Regions from separate parts of the Pantoea sp. CFCC18179 genome, predicted to be linked through region 3. Evidence: riboswitches for the same ligand, from Rfam matches in the RefSeq annotation. Region 3 holds a riboswitch; each other region holds the start of a gene.

The links. Region 3 has a riboswitch for thiamine pyrophosphate ahead of ACPUC7_RS08970 (LuxE/PaaK family acyltransferase). Riboswitches for the same ligand answer to the same signal wherever they lie in the genome.
Region 1: it holds a riboswitch for thiamine pyrophosphate, as region 3 does, so the genes downstream of both, ACPUC7_RS08140 (FAD-dependent oxidoreductase) here and ACPUC7_RS08970 (LuxE/PaaK family acyltransferase) in region 3, are expected to answer to the same signal.
Region 2: it holds a riboswitch for thiamine pyrophosphate, as region 3 does, so the genes downstream of both, thiB (thiamine ABC transporter substrate binding subunit) here and ACPUC7_RS08970 (LuxE/PaaK family acyltransferase) in region 3, are expected to answer to the same signal.

The regions. Positions count from the first base shown of each region.
Region 1 covers NZ_JBNBPM010000003.1:112,487-120,606, forward strand. The annotation lists gene ACPUC7_RS08115 (ABC transporter permease) at 1-396, opposite strand, end outside; gene ACPUC7_RS08120 (ABC transporter ATP-binding protein) at 380-1,096, opposite strand; gene ACPUC7_RS08125 (ThiF family adenylyltransferase) at 1,093-2,058, opposite strand; gene ACPUC7_RS08130 (thiazole synthase) at 2,070-2,828, opposite strand; gene thiS (sulfur carrier protein ThiS) at 2,831-3,028, opposite strand; gene ACPUC7_RS08140 (FAD-dependent oxidoreductase) at 3,012-3,956, opposite strand; TPP riboswitch at 4,082-4,201, opposite strand; gene ACPUC7_RS08145 (6,7-dimethyl-8-ribityllumazine synthase) at 4,412-4,849, shown strand; gene ACPUC7_RS08150 (GntR family transcriptional regulator) at 4,990-6,000, opposite strand; gene ACPUC7_RS08155 (amidase family protein) at 6,318-7,715, shown strand; gene ACPUC7_RS08160 (polysaccharide deacetylase family protein) at 7,728-8,120, shown strand, end outside.
Region 2 covers NZ_JBNBPM010000009.1:40,053-48,172, reverse strand. The annotation lists gene leuC (3-isopropylmalate dehydratase large subunit) at 1-1,057, shown strand, start outside; gene leuD (3-isopropylmalate dehydratase small subunit) at 1,061-1,666, shown strand; gene ACPUC7_RS16955 (MFS transporter) at 1,703-2,890, opposite strand; gene sgrR (HTH-type transcriptional regulator SgrR) at 3,146-4,807, shown strand; TPP riboswitch at 4,843-4,938, shown strand; gene thiB (thiamine ABC transporter substrate binding subunit) at 4,986-5,972, shown strand; gene thiP (thiamine/thiamine pyrophosphate ABC transporter permease ThiP) at 5,972-7,558, shown strand; gene thiQ (thiamine ABC transporter ATP-binding protein ThiQ) at 7,542-8,120, shown strand, end outside.
Region 3 covers NZ_JBNBPM010000003.1:279,033-287,152, forward strand. The annotation lists gene ACPUC7_RS08945 (amidase) at 1-1,098, shown strand, start outside; gene ACPUC7_RS08950 (DMT family transporter) at 1,104-1,970, shown strand; gene ACPUC7_RS08955 (sensor domain-containing diguanylate cyclase) at 2,037-3,599, opposite strand; gene ACPUC7_RS08960 (GIY-YIG nuclease family protein) at 3,753-4,586, opposite strand; gene ACPUC7_RS08965 (DksA/TraR family C4-type zinc finger protein) at 4,640-4,906, opposite strand; TPP riboswitch at 5,011-5,137, shown strand; gene ACPUC7_RS08970 (LuxE/PaaK family acyltransferase) at 5,236-6,318, shown strand; gene ACPUC7_RS08975 (acyl-CoA reductase) at 6,315-7,763, shown strand; gene ACPUC7_RS08980 (3-oxoacyl-ACP reductase) at 7,843-8,120, shown strand, end outside.

The DNA.
Region 1 (8,120 bases), 170 kb from region 3:
CGACAGACATAACGGAAAGAACAGGATCAATGCCGCCACCACCACTTTCGAAGCGATACCAAAGCCGAGCCACAGCACCAGCAAAGGTGCTAGCGCAAACACCGGAATCGCCTGGCTGGCCGTCACCAGCGGGAACAGCATACGGCGCATCAGCGGACTGGCCGCCATCGTTACCGCCAACGTGACGCCCGCACCAACGCCGACCAACAGCGCCAACACGATTTCCGCCAGCGTATACAGCGCGTGATGCCACAACAGTTGGCGATGTTGCCACAGCGCTTCCAACACCGACTGCGGCTCAGGCAGCAGAAAAGTGGGTACGCCGCTGTGGCGCGCCAATAGCCACGCGCACAGCAACACCACGATCAAATAGATCGCGCTAAACAGATTTTTCATGTTGATTCAGTCGGGAAAAGAGTTGGCCCTGCGCCAATAACAGGCCGGGATCGTCGAGTTTGCGTGGCGCATCACCGCCGGGAATGGGCCAGTTTTCAATGGTTAACGGTTGCCCTTCCAGCAGCAGGATATCGTCGGCCATACGGCAGGCTTCCAGCGGATCGTGCGTTACCAGCAGCACGGTTTTGCCTTTCAACAAGCTGGCGGTCAGCGTTTGCAGGCTGAGTTTGGTCATCACATCCAGCGTGGCAAACGGCTCATCCATCAGCACCACCTCGCGTTGTGCATACAACGTTCGAGCCAGAGCCACACGTTGACGCATGCCACCGGAAAGATGATTGGGCGGCGCATGCGCCACGTCGCCGAGTTTTACCTGCTCCAGCAGCGATAAGGCGCGTTGTCGATCCGGCTTCTCACCGCTGAGCCGTGCCGACAGCATTACGTTCTCCAGCACCGTCAGCCACGGATAGAGCAGGTCTTGCTGCCCCATCCACGCGACTTGGCCTGAAACGCCCTGCACTTCTCCTTGCTGCGGCGTGAGCAATCCTGCCAGAAGACGCAATAGGGTACTTTTGCCGATGCCGCTGCGCCCCAGCATTACCGTAGTTTTACCGCCGCGCAGATGCAGATTAAGCTGCTGGCACAACGGTTTGTCATCCCAGCCAAAACTGACGTGGTTGAAAACAATATCCTGGCTCATGGACGATTTGCTGCCAAAATCGCTAAGCGATCACATCCACGCTGTGCAAGTTCTGTCGCTGCCTGCGCGGCGCGTATGCCGCTGGCGCACACCAGCACGATGCGCCTATCCTGCGGCGGCTGCCACGTTGCAATGGCGGGCGGCAGGATGCGTTGCACCTGCTGCGCCACGCTGGTCGGCGCTTCTTCATGGCTGCGCAGCTCCACAATGCAATCGTCGGCACGCAACAAGGTGCGATCAATAAACGGCACGCTGTTGGCCGGTTCTTCCGCACCATCAAAACGAAATTGGCGGAAGTGCCAGTTTACGAAGTCGCAGTTGACCACGCAGCCGAGCGGCGATGGTTGCAAATCCAGTAGCACGCTGAGCGCCATCTGCGCTTGCATCGCACCCAATGTGGCGACCGCCGGGCCCATCACGCCTGCGGTGTTACAGTTAGCGGCCGAGCGCGGCAAGGTTGGAAACAGCGCGCGATAGCTCGGCGCTGTGCCGCAAAATCCACCGACATAACCTTGCCTTGCTAACACCGACGCGCTGATTAAGGGAATGCCTGCGGGCCAACAGGCATCAGAAAGTTGATAGGTCACGGCAAAGTTATCGGCGGCATCGATGACCAAATCGCAACCGGCCAGCGCAGTTTGCATATTGCTGACGCTTAGCGGTTGCTGCACGGCGTCGATCTGCACTTCAGGATTGCGCAGCTGCAATGCTTGCTGCGCGCTGCTGGGTTTGGGCTGACCGATATCCTGCATGGTGAACAGCGTTTGACGATGCAGATTGTGCAGCGCCACCTGATCGTCATCATACAAACGGATATAGCCGACGCCAGCGCCGACCAATTGTGGCAACAAGGTCGCGCCTAATCCGCCCGCCCCCACCACCAGCACCCGCGCGTTGCGGAGTTTGCGCTGCCCGGCTTCACCGATTTCCGGCAACATCATTTGGCGCTGATAACGTTCCATATCTCCGCCTCTCAGCTTAAGTTGGCCAGGCCAAAAATCGGCGTGGAAGCAGCGGCCATATCGCGTTTTTCCATCAATCCGGCGCGGGATGCGGCGTGTCCGGCTTCAATCGCCTGGCGGAAAGCGTTAGCCATCACCACCGGATCGCCCGCTTTCGCTACGGCGGTATTCAGCAAGATGCCGTCGAAGCCCATCTCCATCGCCTGCGCCGCCTGTGATGGCGCGCCAATGCCCGCATCAATGATCAACGGAACATCGCTGAACCACGCACGCATCGCGCGCAAGCCTTCAATATTGCGTAAGCCTTGACCCGATCCGATCGGCGCGCCCCACGGCATTAACAACTCGCAGCCTGCTGCCAGCAATTTTTCACCGACGATCAGGTCTTCGGTGGTGTAGGGAAACACCTGAAAACCGTCATCGCACAGGATGCGCGCGGCTTCCACTAACGCAAAGGGATCGGGTTGCAACGTGTCGGCATGACCGATCACTTCCAGTTTGATCCACGCGGTGTTGAACAATTCACGTGCCATGTGCGCAGTGGTGACCGCTTCTTTCACCGTGTGGCAACCGGCGGTGTTGGGCAGCACGCGCAGATTCAGTCCGGTTAGCAATTCGCGAAATGCTGCGCCCGCTGTGCCTTCGCGTCGCAAACTCACGGTGATGATTTCGGTGCCTGACGCGGCAATTGCCTGCTGCAAAATCGCTGGCGAAGGATAGCCCGCGGTGCCCAACAGGAAGCGTGATTGACCGGCAAAATCGTAAAACATGGTCAGCCTCCTTGCATCGGTGATAGCACTTCCAGCTGACAACCTTCGTCGAGCAGTTGCGCGTCATACTGGCTTTTCGGCACAAACGCGCCATTGAAGGCGGTGGCGACGCAGGCAGCATCAATTTGCTGTTCGATCAACAATTCACTGAGATTGCTGGCCTGGGTGCTGATCGCCCGACCATTAAGCTGAATATTCATGAGATTGCTCCGCGAAAAGGCGCTGCATCAGTTGCTCTGCCAACATTGGGGCCAGCAGAAAACCGTGACGATACATGCCGTTAAGATAATAGGTGTCGTTTTGATAATCGATTTCTGGCAAATTCGCCGGATAGGCCGGGCGCAGCCCGCTACCGCTTTCCACAATACGCGCTTCGGCAAGTGCCGGATGAATGGCATAGGCCGCGCTAAGCAACTCCATCATGGCGCGCGCACTGATAGCGCTAGCATCGTCGCTCTCGATCATGGTGGCGCCGAGCATGAAATGGCCATCGCGGCGCGGCACTAAATAGCACGGGAAACGCGGATGCAGCAGGCGAATCGGACGGGAAAACTGCACCTCGTCGCTGTGCAAGATCACCATCTCACCGCGTACTGCACGCAGGCGCGGCAATTCAGGGGCGGCGTGAATGCCACGGCAATCGATAATCTGGCCTTGAGGATGTTCTGTTTTGAATCGCACGCCGCGCTGCGTTAGCTGCTCGCGCATTTCCGTTAGCGCGCGACGCGGATCAAGATGCGCTTCCCCGGCGAAGAACAAACCGCGCGCAAAACGCCCTTCCAGTGCCGGTTCAATCTCGCCGGGATTAACCCATTGGTGCTGCTCGGTCATGCGCGCAAAGCGATTGAGTTCCTGGCTATCGCGCGGCGGTGCAACCACCAGCGTGCCGTGATGTTCAACGCCACTGACGCGTTGCTGCCACCACGCTGCGGAGTGTTGTCCGAGAGTAATCACTTCGCGCGGCGCGCTTTCCGCTTCGCACCATGGCGCGAGCATACCGCCAGCAAACCACGATGCCGGGCGGCGCGATTCATCGTCGATCACCTCAACGTCTTCACCGCGTTCTGCCAGCAGAGTGGAGACACACAAACCGGCCACGCCGCAGCCGAGCACGCTCCAGCGACTCACAGCGCAGCTTCCAGGTTGTTGCAAAATGGGGAATTCACATCGGCCTCTCAGTGTTAGCTGAGACCCGCAGATACCGAAGAAGGGAAATGGCGCGAGAGAGGTAACCTTTGCGCCAGACAGCCCAAACCACAGACTGTCAGTCTTCCTACGCCAGTATCAACTGGGTCAGGTTCAAAGGGTCGCTAAACCGCGCAGTGCGCTATTAGCCTCTCAGTCTCTTTGGTGAGACTCCCCCGACGCGTCTATTTGTATTGCAGCGGCTGGCTGCCGTCAAGCATGGAATAACCGCAGCATTAGCATGGGATTGGTGTTAATCGCGGTCACCTTAAATGGCGACCTTCCATAAACGGCATTTATCGCTACGCGCCGCCGGTGGATCACAACCGTAACATATGATATATAAAGACATTAATTTTATTGGCGCGAAACAAATTACAGGTGATGTCGGAATAATTATGAACAATATTAGAATTGCATTTATTAAAGCCGGCTGGCACAAAGAAATCGTCCACAATGCGTTGGTGGGTTTTGAAAAAGAATTAGCCGATCAATCCGTGCAAGCAGAATTAAAAGTGCTGGAAGTACCGGGCGCATTTGAAATGCCATTATTAGCAAAACGTTTGGCAGAAACCGGCAAATACGATGCGATTGTCTGCGCCGCGCTGGTGGTTGACGGCGGTATCTATCGCCATGATTTCGTTGCCGCAGCGGTAGTTGATGGCCTAATGAATGTGCAGCTGAGCACCAATGTGCCGGTATTTTCCGTGTCATTAACCCCGCATAATTTCCAGCCGGTTGATGTGATTGAAAACTTCTATACCGAACACTTTATCAAGAAAGGCAAAGAAGCCGCTCGCGCTGCATTAGCCATTCATCAGCTTTCAATTGATTGATGTGCAATTGAGGATCACTTCATAATTGTTGTGAAGTGATCTTTCTTATATTTATTTCTTATAATTAAATTAAAAAAATTATATTCATCCGCGCAGCAATGCTATTTCAGCTTCTATAACTTCTGCTCATACCCCTAAACTTAACGCGCTTCCATAAATTCCGGCAAACTCGGCACAGGCAACACTGACAACACTTTAAGTCGTTGCAGGGTGCGTACCTGCGCACGTTCCAGATGATCGCGTAAACAAGCCGCGGCCAGTTCCCAATTTCCCTTCAGCAACATTTCATACACCAGGCAATGCTCTTCCAGCATCGCGGTTTCTACCGGAATCGCCAGCAGATCATAAAAGATACGCGTGACGATAAACGGCGATTGATTCTGCCGCAGGATTTGCATCATCAACTTATTGCCCGCCGGTTCGAGGCAGCGCACGTGCAGATCTTCTTCCAACCACTCCAATTCTGTCGCGGTGAGCTGCTTGCCTTTGTATTTTTGCGCTTTCTCTAACGAAGCGGTGAGCCACTCTACCGACAAATGTTGTCCGGCCTTGCGCAGCGCGGTGGGTTCAAGGCTGGCGCGAATTTCAAAATGGTCAGCGATTTCGCGCGCCGTCAGCGGGCCGGTTAACCATTGCGAATACGGCTCTTTCTCTACCAGACCTTTATCGCGTAGCCGCATCAAACTTTCACGGATCACCGAACGGCTGATGTTGTAATGCTGCGCCGCTTTCTGCTCATCAACCTGATAACAGCCAAACACCATCGCGGTGGACAGGACGATTTGCAGATTCTCCAGCACTTTCTCGCCGCTGCTGCGGGTATCGACCAACTCTTGTTGCTCATCCAGCCCAAACAGTTCACGCGTTAACGCCACACGCAGCGGTTCAACTTCCTCGGCATCCTGCGCCACGATGAAGCCACGCCCTTCGAAGCGTGCAATCAGCCCTTCTTCGTGCAACAAACTCAACGCGCGACGCACCGGCACACGACTGGTGCCAAACAGCTGCGCTAACGGCCCTTCCAGCAACACTAAACCCTGCGGAATTCGCTGTTGAACCAGAATGTTATGTAAAACCTGGCGAATGGCTTCATATCGCGCAGATCCCGTTTCATCCTTGGGCGCGCGAGCACTGTTTGTCGGCATACTCATTTCATCGGTCCTGTTTTTATCGCGATACATTATCACATCTTCCCTCGGACAAACCCGCATCATGCAGCAGCACTGTTGTAGTGCAGAGTGCACAATAACGGATCATTAAATTAAATATCCATCTTGTAGAAATATCCACGATTTCAAAACGATCGCAATTCACCGCTAAAATGCTCAACTCAACCTACTGAAATAGCGCTTCTTTATCAAATTTAATACACAAAGATCACAATTTAGTCCCTTTGATCTCTCTGGTTTGGCATCGTACTTGCTATGTTTAAATGGATTTTGTTTTTAAATGTACATTTAAGGTGAGTATGAACGCTGAGATTGTCCGCCAACAGTTCCAACAAGGTCAGATTGATGCCTGTGCGATTGCCGCTCTGTACGCGCAGGGGAAGATCACGCCATCTGCATTTGTTGATGCTTGCCTGAGTGCCGCTGAGCAAAGCAGCAGCATCTTTATTACGTTGACGCCACAACGCGCCCGCGCGGAAGCGGCGGCCGCCACGTCGCGCTGGCAACAAGGCGCGCCCTTAAGTGCATTAGATGGCATTCCGTTGGCGTGGAAAGATCTGTTTAACCTCGCTGCAACCCGCACCACAGCGGGTTCCGCTACGCGCAATAATGTGATGCTCGAACAACAAGATGCCGCACTGGTGGCCCAACTCACCCAAGCGGGCATGGTCACAATCGGCAAAACCAATCTCAGCGAATTCGCCTTTTCCGGCTTGGGCATCAATCCGGCGTTTGGTACGCCATTGCTGGATTCGAATCACGCCACGCAGCATGTGCCGGGCGGGTCATCGAGCGGTTCGGCGCGCGCGGTGGCAGCCGGTTTGGCCTGTTTTGCGATGGGCACCGATACCGCCGGATCGATTCGCATTCCGGCGGCATTCAATGGCATCACCGGTTATCGCGCCAGTCGTCAACGCTATAACGATCTCGGTGTGTTCCCGCTGGCGGCTTCACTGGATACGCTCGGCCCGTTGTGTCGCAGCGTGCGTGACGCCCGTGCGCTGGATGACATTCTGTGTGGCACTACGCACGAACTTGCTGCCAAGCCGCGTTTTGTCGCCGATCCCGCCCTGCTCGATCACGCCGATTCCGTGGTACGCGCCAACGGTTATCAATGTTTGGCGCTGCTGACGGCCGCCGGTTACGCGGTGGAATTCCGCCAGATTTCAGCCTTCCATCAGGCGTTGCAGTGGATTGCCACCCACGGTTGGCCCGGCGCGATTGAAGCCTATCAATTGCATGCCGCACTGCTGAATTCGCCGGAATCCGAAAAAATGGATCCTTTTATTCGCAGTCGTTTATTGGCTTCCGGACAATTAAATCCAACGCTGCTCAGCGATTTTCTGCGCCAGCGCGCGAATTGGCAGCAAGCGCTGCAAAACGAACTCGATGGCGCGGTGCTGATCACCCCCACCGTCAATCACACTGCGCCGTTGTATGCCCCATTGATGGCTGACGCCAAGGCGTTTGCTGCCACCAATGCCGCCACGCTGCGCCTGACCATGCCCGGCAGTTTGCTGGATATGCCCGGCGTGGCGTTGCCGAGCGGCGTGGCAGATAACGGCTTGTTCACCAGCCTGCTTTTCTCGTTACCCCGCGGTGAAGACCGCCGATTGTTACGCGCTGCCCAAGCGGCAGCCGATGTACTCGCGCAGGGCAATATTGCTCGCGCTGAATTTTCTGCAACACAACCCTGAAGGAACTCAAAAATGGCCAAAGAAATCCTTTGCGCATTTGGTGTAGACGTTGATGCCGTCGCCGGCTGGTTAGGTTCATACGGCGGTGAAGATTCGCCAGATGACATCTCTCGCGGGCTGTTCGCCGGTGAAGTGGGTGCGCCGCGCTTACTGAAAATGTTTGCCGAACACAATCTGCGCACCACGTGGTTTATTCCCGGTCACTCGATCGAAACCTTCCCTGAGCAGATGAAAGCGGTGGTTGATGCCGGGCATGAAATTGGTATTCACGGTTATAGCCATGAAAACCCGATTGCCATGACGCCAGCACAGGAAGAAGCGGTGCTTGATCGCAGTATCGAACTGGTCAGCCAACTGGCGGGCAAACGTCCAACCGGTTACGTCGCGCCATGGTGGGAATTCAGC
Region 2 (8,120 bases), on a different contig from region 3:
CTTGCCGGGCATGACCATCGTCTGCGGCGATTCCCACACCGCCACGCACGGTGCATTTGGTTCACTGGCGTTCGGTATCGGTACTTCTGAAGTTGAGCATGTGTTTGCCACGCAGACCCTGAAGCAGGGCCGCGCGAAAACCATGAAGATTGAAGTGCTGGGCGAAGCTGCGCCGGGCATCACTGCCAAAGACATCGTGTTGGCGATCATCGGTAAAACCGGCAGTGCAGGCGGTACTGGGCACGTGGTTGAATTCTGTGGCCCAGCGATTGAAGCGCTGAGCATGGAAGGCCGCATGACGCTGTGCAACATGGCGATTGAAATGGGTGCAAAAGCGGGCTTGGTTGCGCCAGATGACACCACCTTCGCTTACCTGAAAGACAAGCAATTCGCGCCGAAGGGCGAGCAATGGGATCAAGCGGTGGCTTACTGGCGCACCATGAAATCCGACAGCGATGCTAAGTTCGATACCATCGTGACCTTGAATGCCGCGGATATCGCGCCACAAGTGACGTGGGGCACCAATCCAGGCCAGGTGATGGCGGTGGATCAAGCTATCCCGAATCCACAATCGTTTGCCGATCCGGTTGAACGTGCCTCGGCGGAAAAAGCCTTGGCGTACATGGATTTGCAGCCGGGCATCAAATTGACTGATGTGGCGATCGATAAAGTGTTTATCGGTTCTTGCACCAACTCACGTATTGAAGATCTGCGCGCTGCCGCGGCCATCGCTAAAGGCCGCAAAGTTGCGCCAGGCGTGGTTGCGATGGTGGTGCCGGGTTCAGGTCCGGTGAAAGCGCAAGCGGAAGCGGAAGGTCTGGATAAAATCTTCCTCGAAGCAGGCTTCGAATGGCGTTTGCCAGGTTGCTCAATGTGCCTGGCGATGAACAACGACCGCTTGAATCCGGGCGAGCGTTGCGCCTCCACCAGCAACCGTAACTTTGAAGGTCGTCAGGGCCGTGGTGGACGTACTCACCTCGTCAGCCCAGCAATGGCCGCCGCTGCGGCAGTAACTGGTCGTTTTGCCGACATTCGTGAATTGACTCAGGGAGCGTAAACCATGGCGAACAAATTTACTCAACACAGCGGCATCGTGGCGCCATTGGATGCGGCTAACGTTGATACCGATGCGATTATTCCAAAGCAGTTTTTACAGAAAGTGACGCGTACCGGTTTTGGTGCGCACCTGTTCCACGACTGGCGTTTCGATGACGATGCCGGCACCAAACCAACCGCCAGCTTTGTACTGAACAAACCTGAATTCAAAGGCACCAGCATTTTGCTGGCGCGTGAGAACTTCGGTTGCGGCTCATCGCGTGAGCACGCACCTTGGGCGCTGACTGACTTCGGCTTCCACGTGGTAATCGCGCCAAGCTTCGCCGACATCTTTTACGGCAACAGCTTCAACAACCAGCTGCTGCCGGTAAAACTCAGCGACGCAGAAGTGGATGAGATGTTCAAACTGGTGGCCGCGCAACCGGGCATCAGCTTCACCGTGGATTTGGAAGCGCAAACCGTGACAGCCGGTGACAAAACTTACAGTTTTGAAATCGACAGCTTCCGCCGTCATTGCATGATCAACGGCCTCGATAGCATTGGCCTGACGCTGCAACACGAAACGTCAATTTCCAGCTACGAAAGCAACCAGCCAGCGTTCTTACGCTAAGGCTAAAAGGGCGACTTCATGTCGCCCTTCTCTTTTCTAACTCTCCCGTACATCCCGCACGCGTGACGCCAATCCCAACGCCAGCACCGCTAATCCCAACGCCAGCCAATAGACTGATTCATGACCAAAGCGCTCACTCATGGTGCCCTGAATAATGCCTGCGATGATCATGCCAGTGGAGATTGAAGTGGTGAATAACGTAGTCGCAGCGCCTGCACGTCCCGGCATCAGATCCTGGAACCACAACATGCCAATCCCGGCGATGATGCCAATAAAGGCCGCGTTAAACAGTTGCAGCACCATCAGCGCGGTACGCGACTGGAACATCACCAGGCCGAAATAAAACACAATCGCCGCCACCAGCGCCAGTAGCATCAATTTGCGTTTACCAAAGCGGCGCGCGTAATGGCCCGCCAGCAGCATGATCGGGATTTCTAATCCGGCCGCCGTTCCCATCAGTAATCCCGCCAGCTTTTCCGGCAAGCCGAGCGTGGTGCTGATATACAGCGGCATATCAATGATATACATGGTGTTGCATGCCCACATCGTCACTGACGCGATAAACAGCAAGCGCACCTGGCTATCCCTCCAGGGGCTAAGCTGTGTGAGCACTTGCTCCGGCGAGGCCACTACGCGCGGTACCGACGGTAAAGTTCGCCATATCAGCAACATACTCAGCAGGAAGATTGCCGCCGCCACACAAAACAGCGTGACAAAGCCGTAATTGAGCGCCAGTGCAAAAGAGAGCGGCGGCCCAATCACCCACGCCAGCGACAGTTGCGCACGCATCACCGAACTGAACATCACCACTTCGCGCGAAGACTGATCGGCATATTCGCGTGCGAGCGCAAATACCTGCGGAATCGACACGCTCGCCAGCGCAGACAAGAACACGCCCAACGTCACCAGCGTTAAATAGTGGCGATTAAAGGCAAACAGCAGCGCATTGATGGTCGCCATCAGGCAGCAAAACAGAATCAGGTTGCGGCGATCGCCCTGATTATCAGAACGTTTGGCCATCAACAAGCTAATGACGATGCCGGCGATGGCATTGATGGTAAAGAACAAACCGACCCAAAACGGGCTGACCTGCACTTCACGTGTCAGAAACAGACTCAGCGTTGGTGCTTGCAGCGCACCGGCCACGCCAGTCATAAACGACACGGCCATAAATGAGAGATAAACCGGATTGGGGCGACGCTTGCGCATCAACAGCGATTTCATGCGAAATCCCTTTGCGGATAAAAATGGGGCCGAGAAATGAGGGTAGAAGATTCTACAGCAAAACGAAAAAAGCCAGCAGATAAAGCACTGCTGGCGGTGAAAATGCACCCTACTCAGAAAGAGGTCCCACGCGAGCGGAACCGCTGGCAGAGCGCCATTCATTGCTGAATGCCTCCCGCTCTTCCATTGCCAGCCAGTATGCCTTTAATATGAGGCAGGAAAAACTGAGCGATTCTGAGAAGGAGTTCCCCTTTTATGTCCTCTTCACGTTTGCAACAGCAATTCATCCGCTTATGGCAAAGCTGTCAGGGCCAGGATCAGGAAACCACCTTAAATGATCTGGCCGATCTGCTGCATTGTTCGCGTCGTCACATGCGTAACCTGCTTAATGCGATGCAGCATGAGGGTTGGTTGATTTGGCAGGCGGAAGCCGGACGCGGCAAGCGCTCGACGCTGAGTTTCTGCTACACCGGGCTGGCGCTACAGCAGCAGCGCGCGGAGGATCTGCTCGATCAGGATCGCATCGAACAGTTAGTCCAATTGGTCGGCGATAAGAATCAGGTACGGCAAATGATTGCCGCGCATTTAGGCCGCAGTTTTCGCCAGGGTAAACACATCCTGCGCGTGCTCTATTATCGTCCGCTGCCCAATTTACTGCCCGGTTCGCCGCTGCGCCGCTCAGAAACCCATCTGGCACGGCAAATTTTTAATGGCCTGATGCGTATAAATGAGGAAAAGGGGGAAATCGAACCCGACATCGCGCATCACTGGCAGCAAACCTCGCCGCTGCACTGGCGCTTCTTCCTGCGTCCGGCGATTCGTTTTCACCACGGTCGCGAACTGGAAATGGACGATGTGATTGCCTCGCTGGAACGCATGCGCAGCCAACCGCTGTTTTCACACATTGAAAAACTGCACTCTCCCGCACCGTGGACGCTAGACATTCACCTGAGCCAACCCGATGACTGGTTGCCGTGGCTGCTGGCCAGCGTCAGCGCGATGATCCTGCCTCGTGAATGGCCAACGCTGCGCCAGTTCGCCCGCCAGCCAATTGGCACCGGTCCGTACAGCGTGGTGCGCAATCAGCAAACGCAGCTAAAAATTGCCGCTTTTGATGATTATTTTGGCTATCGCGCGCTGATTGATGATGTGTCGATTTGGGTATTGCCAGAGATCAGCGATGAACTGGTGTATGCCGGAGTCAAACTTCAGGGCGAAACTGCCGATGAGAAATCCGAAGAGAGCCGCCTGGAAGAGGGCTGCTATTTCTTGCTGTACGATCAGCGTTCTGAACATGGCCGCGATGCGCATTTTCGCCGCTGGGTGAGCTATCTGTTTAATCCGATCGCCCTGCTCAATCATGCTGGCGTTGGCTATCAACGTTACTGGTTCCCGGCTTACGGCCTGCTGCCGCGCTGGCATCACCGGCGCGATATTACCGCTGTACAAAAACCAGCAGGATTAACCCAACTGACCATCAGCTGGTACAGCCATCACGTTGAGCATGAAGGCATCGCCAACGCGTTACGCCCGTTGCTGGCGCAGCAAGGTGTCGAGCTGATTACCCGCGAAGTGAGCTACGAAGAGTGGTTCGAAGGCCAGGGAGAAAGCGATATTTGGCTCGGCAGCGTCAATTTTACGCTGCCACTGGAGTACGCACTGTTCGCTCAACTGTTTGAATTACCGCTGATGCATCACTGCATCCCGATTAACTGGCAAGCCGATGCTACGCGCTGGCGACAAAAAATCTTGCCGCTGGCGGAGTGGAGCAAGCAACTTATCGACAGCGATTATTTGCATCCGCTGTTCCATCACTGGCTGCTGCTGGAAGGTCAACGCAGCATGCGCGGCGTGCGCCTCAATACATTGGGATGGTTTGACTTTAAATCCGCCTGGTTCGCGCCGCCGGAGCTGTGATCCTTTCGCGCTGTCATATAAATGTCTAGAATGAGCCGTTCTCAACGGGGTGCCCGGATTTTTGGGCTGAGATAAACCCGTCGAACCTGATCCGGTTAATACCGGCGTAGGGATTTGAGATGTCTTTCTCCTCAGATCCTTTGCGACTCAACCTTATCTTCTCCTCAAGGAGCGCAAAGTGTTAAACAAAGTTCTGCCTGTGTTGCTGCTGGTAGCCGCACCGGCTTTTGCTGCTAAACCGGTTCTCACCGTTTACACCTACGACTCGTTTTCTGCCGATTGGGGCCCTGGCCCGGCGGTGAAAAAAGCCTTTGAAGCGCAATGCGGCTGTGAACTGAAATACGTGGCGCTGGAAGATGGCGTTTCACTGCTTAACCGCGTGCGTATGGAAGGCAAAAACAGCAAAGCCGATGTGGTGCTTGGCCTCGACAACAATCTGGTACAAGCCGCGGAGAAAACCGGCCTGTTTGCCAAAAGCAGCGTCGATACCAGCAACGTGAAACTGCCGGATGGCTGGCATAACGATACCTTCGTGCCGTTCGATTACGGCTACTTCGCCTTCGTCTACGATAAAAACAAACTGAAAAATCCACCGAAAAGCCTGAAAAAGTTGGTCGAAAGCCCAGAAAAATGGCGCGTGATCTACGAAGATCCGCGTACCAGCACGCCTGGCCTCGGCTTGCTGCTGTGGATGCAGAAAGTCTATGGTGACAACGCGCCCGCAGCGTGGCAGAAACTGGCAAACAAAACCGTCACCGTGACTAAAGGCTGGAGCGAAGCCTACGGCCTGTTCCTCAAAGGCGAAGGCGATCTGGTGTTGAGTTACACCACTTCTCCGGCTTATCACATCATCGAAGAGAAAAAAGACAATTACGCGGCCGCGACCTTTAGCGAAGGCCACTATTTGCAAGTGGAAGTTGCCGCCCAACTCGCCAGCAGCAAGCAGCCAAAATTGGCGCAACAATTCATGCAGTTTATGGTGTCACCGGCCTTCCAGCAGACCATTCCCACTGGCAACTGGATGTATCCGGTGATCGCCAGCGATCTGCCTGCTGGCTATCAATCGCTGCCCGTTCCGGCCAACGCGCTGCAATATACGCCTGCTGAAGTCGCCGATCACCGTGCCGCGTGGATCAGCGCCTGGCAACAAGCCGTTAGTCGCTAATGCCGGGTTGGTTAATTCCTGGCAGCGCCGTCGCATTGCTACTGAGCGCGGTGGCGCTGCTGGCGTTTGGTGCTTTAGTGATGGTGGCGCCGGTCACGGACTGGCGCGCCCTGCTCGCTGACAGTTATCTGCATCATGTGTTGGTGTTCTCTTTTGAGCAGGCTTTACTGTCGGCGCTGTTATCAGTGCTGCCCGCGATTTTGCTGGCGCGCGCCTTGTATCGCCGCCGTTTTCCGGGACGCAATCTGTTGCTGCGTTTGTGCGCCATGACGCTGGTGTTGCCGGTGCTGGTAGCGGTATTTGGCTTGTTGAGCGTGTATGGCCGCAGCGGCTGGTTAGCGCAACTGCTTGCTCTGTTAGGATTCGACTACCACTTCTCGCCGTACGGCCTGCAAGGGATTCTGCTGGCACATGTGTTTTTCAACCTGCCGCTGGCAACGCGCATGCTGTTGCAAGCACTGGAAAGCATTCCCGGTGAACAACGCCAGCTAGCCGCACAGCTTGGCTTGCGGGGCTGGAATCTGTTTCGCTGGCTGGAGTGGCCGTGGCTGCGCCGACAGATTCTGCCAACCGCCGCGCTGATATTTATGCTGTGCTTCGCCAGTTTCGCCACGGTGCTGGCTTTAGGCGGCGGTCCGCAGGCCACCACGCTGGAGCTGGCCATCTATCAGGCGCTCAATTTCGATTATGATCCGGGACGCGCTGCGCTGTTGGCGCTATTGCAACTCGGCTGCTGTTTGCTGCTGGTGCTTTTGAGCCAGCGCTTTAGCAAAGCCATTCCCACCGGCAGCCAAAGTATTCGCGGCTGGCGCGATCCGCAAGATTCGTGGACTGCACGCTTCAGCGATATCTTATTGATTGGCCTCGCGTTGCTGCTGCTGTTGCCGCCGTTATTTGCCGTGATTGTTGATGGTTTGCGCGGTGGTGTGGCCGGTGCGCTACAACAAGCGGCGCTGTGGCAAGCCACATTGACCTCGCTGCGTATTGCCATCGGAGCCGGTGTGCTTTGCGTGGTACTGACCATGATGCTGCTGTGGAGCAGCCGCGAGCTGCGTCAACGCCAGCGCACCATTGCAGCGCAAACGATGGAACTCAGCGGCATGTTGATTCTGGCGATGCCGGGGATTGTGCTGGCAAGCGGCTTCTTCCTGCTATTCAACGCCACCGTCGGATTGCCGCAGCGCGCCGATGGTTTAGTGATCTTCACCAACGCGCTGATTGCTATTCCCTACGCGATGAAAGTGCTGGAGAATCCGATGCGCGATGTGAGCGCTCGTTACAGCCAACTTTGCGCTTCTCTGGGGATAAATGGCTTCAACCGCTTAAGATTGATTGAGCTGCGCGCATTGAAACGTCCGATTGCGCAGGCTCTGGCGTTTGCCTGCGTATTGTCGATTGGCGATTTTGGCGTGGTGGCGCTGTTTGGCAGCGCAGATTTCCGAACTCTGCCGTTCTACTTATTCCAGCAAATTGGCGCCTATCGTGGTGCTGACGGTGCCGTCACCGCGCTACTGCTGCTGCTGCTGTGCTTAATGCTGTTCACCTTGATGGAAAAATTACCGGGTCGCCATGCTGACACTGAATAACCTCACTTATCTATATCAGCATCTGCCGATGCGCTTCAGTTTCGCCGCGCAGGCAGGAGAACGCATCGCCATCCTTGGCCCCAGCGGCGCGGGTAAAAGTACGCTGCTCAGTTTGATCGGTGGCTTTTTGCCGATCAACCAAGGCGCGCTAATCATGAACGGCACCGATCACACGCACAGCGTGCCGGCGGTGCGTCCGGTGTCGATGCTGTTTCAGGAAAACAACCTGTTCCCGCATCTTACCGTGCAACAAAATATGGGACTGGGTTTGCATCCGGGTCTGAAATTAACCGGCGAACAGCAGCAACAAATCGCTGAGATTGCTGAGCAAACCGGCTTGCAGGAATTACTGGCGCGCTTGCCGGGCCAGCTTTCAGGCGGCCAGCGTCAGCGCGTGGCATTGGCGCGTTGCCTGCTGCGCAATCAGCCGATCTTGTTGCTGGATGAACCGTTCTCGGCACTTGATCCGGCGTTACGTGGTGAGATGCTGCAACTGGTGCGTTCCGTGTGCGAAAGCCGCAATATCACGTTGTTGATGGTGTCGCACAGCCTGGAAGATGCG
Region 3 (8,120 bases):
GGCAGTGAAATCCTGCGTGGCAATATCGCCAGCCGTGATGCGGTTGTCGTTCAGCGCCTGAAGCAAGCCGGTGCGCTAATTATAGGCAGCACCAACATGCATGAGTTCGCGTGGGGCGGCACCACCAACAATCCGCATTTCGGTGCCAGCAGCAATCCGTGGGATGACACGCGCATTCCGGCTGGTTCCAGCGGCGGTTCCGGCGTGGCGGCGTCGGTGCGCAGCGCTCTAGCAACGCTGGGCACCGATACCGGCGGCTCGATTCGTTTACCGGCTTCAATGAACGGCATCACTGGATTGCGTCCCGGCGTTGGGCGGCTTTCCACCGAAGGTATTTTCCCGCTGGCGACCAGCCTCGATACCGTTGGCCCGCTGGCGCGCTATGCCGAAGAGTGTGAAGTGCTGTTTAACGCGCTGGATGGTCAATCCGGCCAACTCAGCGCCTTGCCGGAACTGACCGGTTTGCGCATCGGTCTTTTGCCGGATATCCATCAACAAGTGCAGCCGGATGTCGCCGCCGCCTATGACCAAATGGTGCAGTGGTACAGCGCGGCGGGCGCGCGTTGCCAAACGCTGAGTTTCACCGGACTCGACCAGGCGGTGAACGCGCTGGTGCTCATCAACCTTGCTGAACCAGCGTCGTTGCATGCGGCGTGGCTGGCTGAACGTCCACAAGAATATGGCGCGGATGTGCGCAAACTGCTGCAAGCCGGTTTGAGTATTACGGCGGTGGAATACCTGCAAGCGCAGCGTTTCCGCACCGGTTTGCGCATGCAACTGCTGCACCATCTCAATCAGGTGGATGTGATTTTAGTGCCGACGCTGCCGTTTACTGCGCCGCACAAAGGTTTGGAAGCGATTCAAATGGGCGACCGCGAAGAGAGTGTGTTAACCGGCAATATGCGTTATAACGCGTTGGCGAGTTTGTCGGCGCTACCGGCAATCAGCCAACCGGCGGGATTTGATCGCGACGGCATGCCGATTGGTATGCAGCTGATTGGTCGCGACGGCGCAGAGCGACAACTGCTGGCGCTGGCGCGTCAATTCCAGCTTGAGCATGATTATCATCTGCAAACGCCGACGCGGTTGCGCGCGTGAAAGCGTTGTCGCTGCGCGATGTGCTGATCCTGCTGCTGGTGGTCAACGGCTGGGCATTTAACGTGATCGCCATGAAGTTTGGTCTGATGGAGTTGCCGCCGCTGTTTATGCTGACGCTGCGTTTTGCGTTGGTGGCGGCAATTCTGTTGCCGTTCCATCGTCTTACGCGCCACCAGTTGCCGGGCATGATGCTGCTGGCCTTCACCTTCGGCTTTGTGCATTTCGGCTTGATGGTGATTGGCATGCAAACCGCCGATGCCGGAACCACGGCGGTGTTTATCCAGATGGGCACGCCGATTGCCATGTTGTTAGCCGCGTTTTGGCTCAAAGAGCGGCTGAGCTATCGGCAGATCGCCGGTGTTGGCGTGGCGTTTATCGGCGTGATTATTTTAGCCGGTAGCCCGGCGTTAGCACATTGGCAAGGCATGATGTGGCTGCTGATCAGCGCCTGCGGCTGGGCGTGCAGCACGGTATTAATCAAACGTTTGCCGCCGATTGCGCCATTAGCGATGACCGGCTGGCTGTCGCTGTTTGCCATTCCGCTGGTGGGCATCAGTTCGCTACTTACCGAGCAACATCAATTCACGCTGCTGATACAGGCCGGTTGGCGCGGCTGGCTGGGCGTAATCTACAGCGCCTTTGGCTCGTCGATTTTTGCCTATTCGTTGTGGTACGGCTTGCTGAAACGTTATCCCGCCAGCCAAATCTTGCCGTGGTCGCTACTCAGCCCGGCGCTGGCACTGCTGATGGGCGTGGCGATCCTGCATGAATCTTTGGATCACAACAAAGTGATCGGCACGTTATTGATTGTGGGAGGAATCTTGCTGGCGGTGATCAGAATGCAGGTGTTTCGCCGCAGAGTGTTGGTTTGAACATCACTCCGCGCCCGTCGTAGGGTCGCCATTTATGGTGACCGAATTGCGCAAAACACTCAAACCTCAACCCACTTCCTTCCACGCCACCGCACGATTACGTCCGTTGCGCTTGGCTTGATACAACGCTTTATCCGCTTCTTGCTTCAACTGTTCCGCTTCGCCCGTTTTGCCTGACGAGATCAACGTGCTGTATCCGGCGCTGATGGTGACAACGCCGTCGATAATATCTGTGGTGGCATGCGCAATACCGGATGCCTGCACGCTATTCACCGCGCGTTCCGCGACATTCATCGCTTCAAAAATGCGGGTGCAGGGCAGAATGATGGCAAACTCTTCGCCGCCATAACGCGCGACCACGTCGCCGTGATATTTCACGCTCTCCTTCAACGCCTGCCCGACATCCTGTAAACACTCATCGCCCGCCACGTGACCATAGGTATCGTTGTAACGTTTGAAAAAGTCGATATCGATCATCACCAATGACAGCGGTTCGCCGGTTTTTTCCGAACGCAGCAGCGCTTGTTCAAGCAGCGCATCAAACTGGCGGCGATTCGCCAGTCCGGTCAAGCCATCCACCAAGGCTAATGACTGCAAGGTATGATTAATGGTGGTGAGTTCATCGCGCACGTGGGTCAGCTCAATCTGGTTGCGCACGTTGGTCCCCACCTGGCGCAGCACGAAAACGCCCATGCCGGTGATGGTGAGCAACAACGCCACATTCAGCAGCACATTAACCAGGTTATCGGCCAACCAGGCGCGGCGAATGCTGTTGCGGTCATAACCTGCGGTGACGATCAACGGGTAACGCTCAAGACGGGTATAACCAAATACGCGCTCAACCCCATCGAACGCCGAGCGCCAGGTTGCACTGCCGCTGGATGCCGCTTTCAGTTCGGTTTTAAACAGCGGACTGGCCGACAGCGTTCTGCCAATAAAAGTATCGGGGAACGGGCGCACATACAGCGCGGTCGCGTCTGCCAGAATCAAGCCCAACGCATCCTTCTGGCCCAAAGTGAAATAGCTGTAATACTGGCGGAAGTAATCCACTTTAACGGTGGCGAGCGCCACGCCAGCAAAATTACCGGCGCTATCGTTGAGTCGCACGGAAACCGGGATCACCAAATCGCCGGTTGAACGGCTACGAATCACGTGGCTGAGATGAATATCGGTATTGGTATGGGTTTGATGCCAAATGAAATAGTCGCGATCCGCGTTACTGGCGCTGGTGGGCGTAAAGTTGCCCGACGACGCCACCCAATGACCGGCGGTATCGTAGACAAACAGCCCGTGAAGCTGTGGCAATTTGCTCTGCTGATCCTTGATTTGATGCAAAAAAAGCGGCGTCGCAGCGTAATCGTTGCCGTTTTGTCTTAGCTGTCGCACCACATCGGCCAGGGTAATATCGACCTGAAGAAAGGCATCTTCGGCCTGCTTGGCGAGTGACAACGACAAGTTGCGCGCATCTTCCTGTTTTTCCGTCAGTCGTTGCTGCCACGAATTCCACAGCGACCATGCATTAATCACCACCACCAACAGGCTGATCAGAAACAGGAAAACCGCCATGCTTCGGCCAAGCGGCGTTTTTAACAGGCGTGGAGAGCTATCGGGAAGAACACTTTTGCGCATTGGTACTCGGCGTAAATTGGCTGAGGATATGAATTGAAGCTTATATTACAGAATTAGTACCAGCCTAATAAGGTGAGTAAAGGTATAAAAGCAGCATTGCAATCAGGGATGATTCCACAATGCTGCCAAATATCGCATAACGGGGAATGAAACCTAGTTATGGTTATATCCGGTTTGGCGACTTAACAGGATTTGCTTCCAGTGGCTTTCTCGTTCCAACGTTTCCTCTTCAGTGGCATTGGGATCCATCACTTCCAGAATAGAGAAGCGTAATCCCTTAAGCCGCTCAGGTGATGCCTCGCCAAGTTCTTCAATCAAACCGACATTACCGCCATGCACGGTGACGAAATAATAACTCCACCGGCTCCAAAAGCCGCCCGAACCACTTGCTTTCCCGACATAAAGCCTGCCGGTTAGCGTGTCTGTGATGAGATAAACGCCTTTGACATTTTGCAATGCTGTTCGCCAGGTAGGCAAATCATGCCTGATAATAAGTTCGAGTTGTTCCCTTGAGAGAATGAGACTTTTGTAACCCGGAAAATCGCCAAAAGTGAGTTTAACCGCCGTTATCTCGCTAATAGTGAGTTCATTTTGCAGTGTTTCACCATTTAAGTACGAAGTACGACCTTTATAAACCGACTGCACGTACATACGTCCGGCAAATTCATCTGCTGAGGGCACTCTTTCCATTGTGTAGCGATAGAAATCTTGCTGCCACGCCTCATTTCTAGGCTGTTTATCTTCAATGCTAATCACTGCATATGTCCCGGCATAAAGCCATCGCTGAGCATTTTTGGCTTGGATCAGTGATACAACATATCGTCGTGAAAAGTTGCGTTTCGACTGCCAGCTCTGCCATTCATCAAATTCCCCAGCGATGAAAACATCTAAAGGATCGTCATGACCATTGTGCCGAGCCAAATGAATTTTGGTCATTTCAGGATTGAAATCGGGGATCAAGGTCTGCAAATAGTCCATTAAAAGCATGAAGGAACCTTATAAAGAGGAAATATTAATTGGAAATAACTTAGCAAAGGAAATCAACGTAACTGGCTATCTTTACTGCCTCGCCGATTATAACCGCTGCTTACGGCTTGTTGTTTATCAATCTTATTTTGACAGTTCACGCAATACCGCACGCCCGCTAACGCCGCGCGTCGCGCTTGTGGAATCGGCTCACCACATTCATCGCAATATTCGGCACTCTCACCGTGACCTAAATGCTCGCGGGCGCGCGCAACTGCATCATCCACGGTGGCATCAATTTGCTTATGCACCGCACCGTCTTCTGACCAACCGCCTGCCATATCATTGCCTGTAAAGGTTGTTAAGGTGAGTTAACAGTATAGATTACGCACAAAACTCGCCCGCCGCCTGCTTGACACCCGCTCAAGCTCCATCCTAGACTGCCGCTTGTTCCAAGGGGTGCCCGGTTAGCGGGCTGAGATTCTACCGGTCAGCAAAATGTGCTGGCAACGTAGTGACCCTCTGAACCTGATCCGGCTAATACCGGCGTAGGGATGCGGAACTCAAGGCGATCGCTCGTCTTCCCATCTTTGTGCTTTGTAGCGGACAGTTCGCGCTCTGAAGGCGTTGCCTTAGAGCATCTGCGCAATCGCAAAGGTGGCTACGAACGATGACCGAAACCGCAATTATCCAGGCTCTGCTGACATTCATGCAGCGCGACGACGCCTCCGAAGACGATTTCAACACACTCGCGCACGATATCTTCGCCTATCAATTCACCCATAATTTGCCCTATCGACGTTTTGCGATGCAGCGCGGACGCACGCCGCTTACCGTAAAGCATTGGCGCAACATTCCTGCGCTGCCTATTTCCGCCTTTAAAGATCTCACGCTTAGCTGCCATTCGATTGACGACGTTGCCGCGATTTTCATGACCAGCGGCACCACCGGCACGGTAAAAGGCCGCAGCTATCATCCGACGCTGGATGTGTGGCAGTGTTCGATGAGGCTGAACTTCCGCAGCCGCTTTATGGCGGGCACAGATCGTATCCGCATGGGCATTTTGTTTCCGGATACCGCGGCGATGCCGAATTCATCGCTAGCGACCTATCTTGAATTGGCGAGGCAGGAATTTGGCACGGCGGCAAGTGAAGTGCTGGTGGATGAACACGGACTCAACACAACGCGCTTGTTTGCTGCACTTGAACAGGCAGAAGCCAGCGCAGAACCGTACGCGTTGCTGGGAGCCAGTTACAGCTTTGTGCAATTGCTGGATGAAATGCAGCGCCAGCAACGACATTTCAGGCTGCCGCCGGGTAGCCGCATTCTCGACACCGGTGGATTTAAAGGCCAGTCACGCGAAGTGGGCGCTGATGAGTTTTACGCGGCATTAGCGCAACAGCTCGGCGTGCCACGTGCACGTTGCATCAACATGTACGGCATGACCGAACTCAGCTCGCAATTTTATGATGATGGCAACCAGATCTGCCCGCCGGTCAAATCAGGCCCGCACTGGATTCGCACGCGAGTGGTCAATCCACTGACCGGCGATGATGTGCCTGCAGGTGAAATCGGCGTGCTGGTACATCACGATCTCGCGCATTTCAACTCCGTATCGGCACTGTTAACCGAAGATGCTGGCGTGATCGTGCCCGGTGGTTTCCATCTGTTGGGACGCGTAACCGGTGCGGATGCCAAAGGATGTTCGCTGGCGATGGAAGAGTTTCTCGCCGCCACGCAGGTGCAAGCGTGAAAGAGATTGCCGGACATTTACCGGGCATCTCCGCTGATGAAGTGCAATGGCAAACCTTGAGTTTCAGCCAGCGTGGCGCAACGGTCGAGGTGGCGGTGCCTAAGTTGAATGAGCCGCAAATCAAGGCGTTGGCGGCACGTATTCGTGCCAATGCGCGCGCATATCTCAGCCAACTGAGCGTGGCACAAATCATCGCCATTGTTGATGAAGCGGTGATGCGAATACTGGATCGCAGCCATCCGTTGCGCATCAAAGCCGAGAAGCTGTTGCCGATTGTCACCGGCTACGACGCCGAAATGGTGCGACTCGGCTTAACTGGCTACCTCAAAACCTTTCGCCAGCCGCAACTTAAACGCTTTGTGGCCGAAGATTTTGCCAATCCGTTGATGCTGGATGATTTCCAACCACGGCCGAAAGGCGGCTTTGCGCGGGCATTTGGCCCGGAGCTGCTAATGCATATCTGGGCTGGCAACGTACCCGGCTTACCGTTATGGAGTCTGATTTGTGGCCTGCTGGTGAAGGCGGGAACCATCGGCAAATTGCCCGGTAACGAACCACTGATGGCGAGTTGGTTCGCGCAGTTGTTGGCCGAGATCGATCCCAAACTCGGCGAGTGCATTGCGGTGGTGTGGTGGAAGGGCGGCGACGCGCAAACTGAGCCAACCTGGCTAAAACAGGCAGATGTGGTGCTTGCTTACGGCGGCAATAAAACGCTGGCGGCGATTCAGCAGCGATTGCCGATCACCACGCGTTTCCTGCCGCACGGGCACAAAATCAGTTTCGGCATGGTGGCTGGTTCTGCGCTTAACGCGCGACAAGGTGCAGAGTTGGCGCGGCGCGTGGCGTTTGATGTGATGCGTTACGACCAGGCAGGCTGCTATTCGCCGCAGATGGTGTTTGTTGAACGCGGTGGCCAGGTTTCTCCTGATGAATTTGCCCGCTACATCGCCCATGAACTTCATGCGCTGGCGCACAAGCACCCACGACGGGCGTTGGCGATTGAAGAGTTGAACAGCATCGCTGCATGGCGCAATGGTGAGGAAATCCGCGCGTTAGCAGATGATCGCACGCTGTACGGCGATGCGGCAGACGATTGGGATGTGGTTTGCGTATCGCAAGCGGAAGCGCTGGCACCTGGCGCGCTAGGCCGAACGTTGAAAGTGGTGCCGGTTGATTCACTGGAGCAGGTCGTCGATTTGGTGGCGCAACAGCGCCATTTTCTGCAAACTGCGGGGATTGCGGCGGCTCCAGAACAGCTGTTTCGACTCTCTGCGTTATTGGGTAAAGCGGGCGTCACGCGTATCACCGCGTTCGGCAATATGACTTCGCCGGAAGCGGGTTGGCACCATGATGGGCGCTTTAGTTTGCTGGATTTGGTCACCCTCACCGAAATCGAGCATGCCGCCGAAACCGCGGCGGAGCAATTTGCGCCGTATCGCGATTAACGCCCAAGTCACCATAAATGGCGCTGTTTTGTAGGGTCGCCATTTATGGTGACCAATCGGAACTAACATGGATAACGACATGAAATTCGCAAACCAAACCGTATTGGTCACCGGCGCCAGTCGTGGCATCGGCGCCGCGATTGCCAAAGCTTTCGCGGCAGAAGGCGCATTGGTGGTGGTGAACTACCTGCGCAACGCGGAAGCCGCCGCGAACGTGGTGGATGCTTGCCGCGATCTCGGCGGTGATGCGCTGGCTATCGCGGCAGATGTCACCTCGGAATCACAAGTTCGTGCGATGGTCGAACAGATCGTCAACGCTACTGGTCGATTGGATGCCGTGATCAACAATGCATTCGC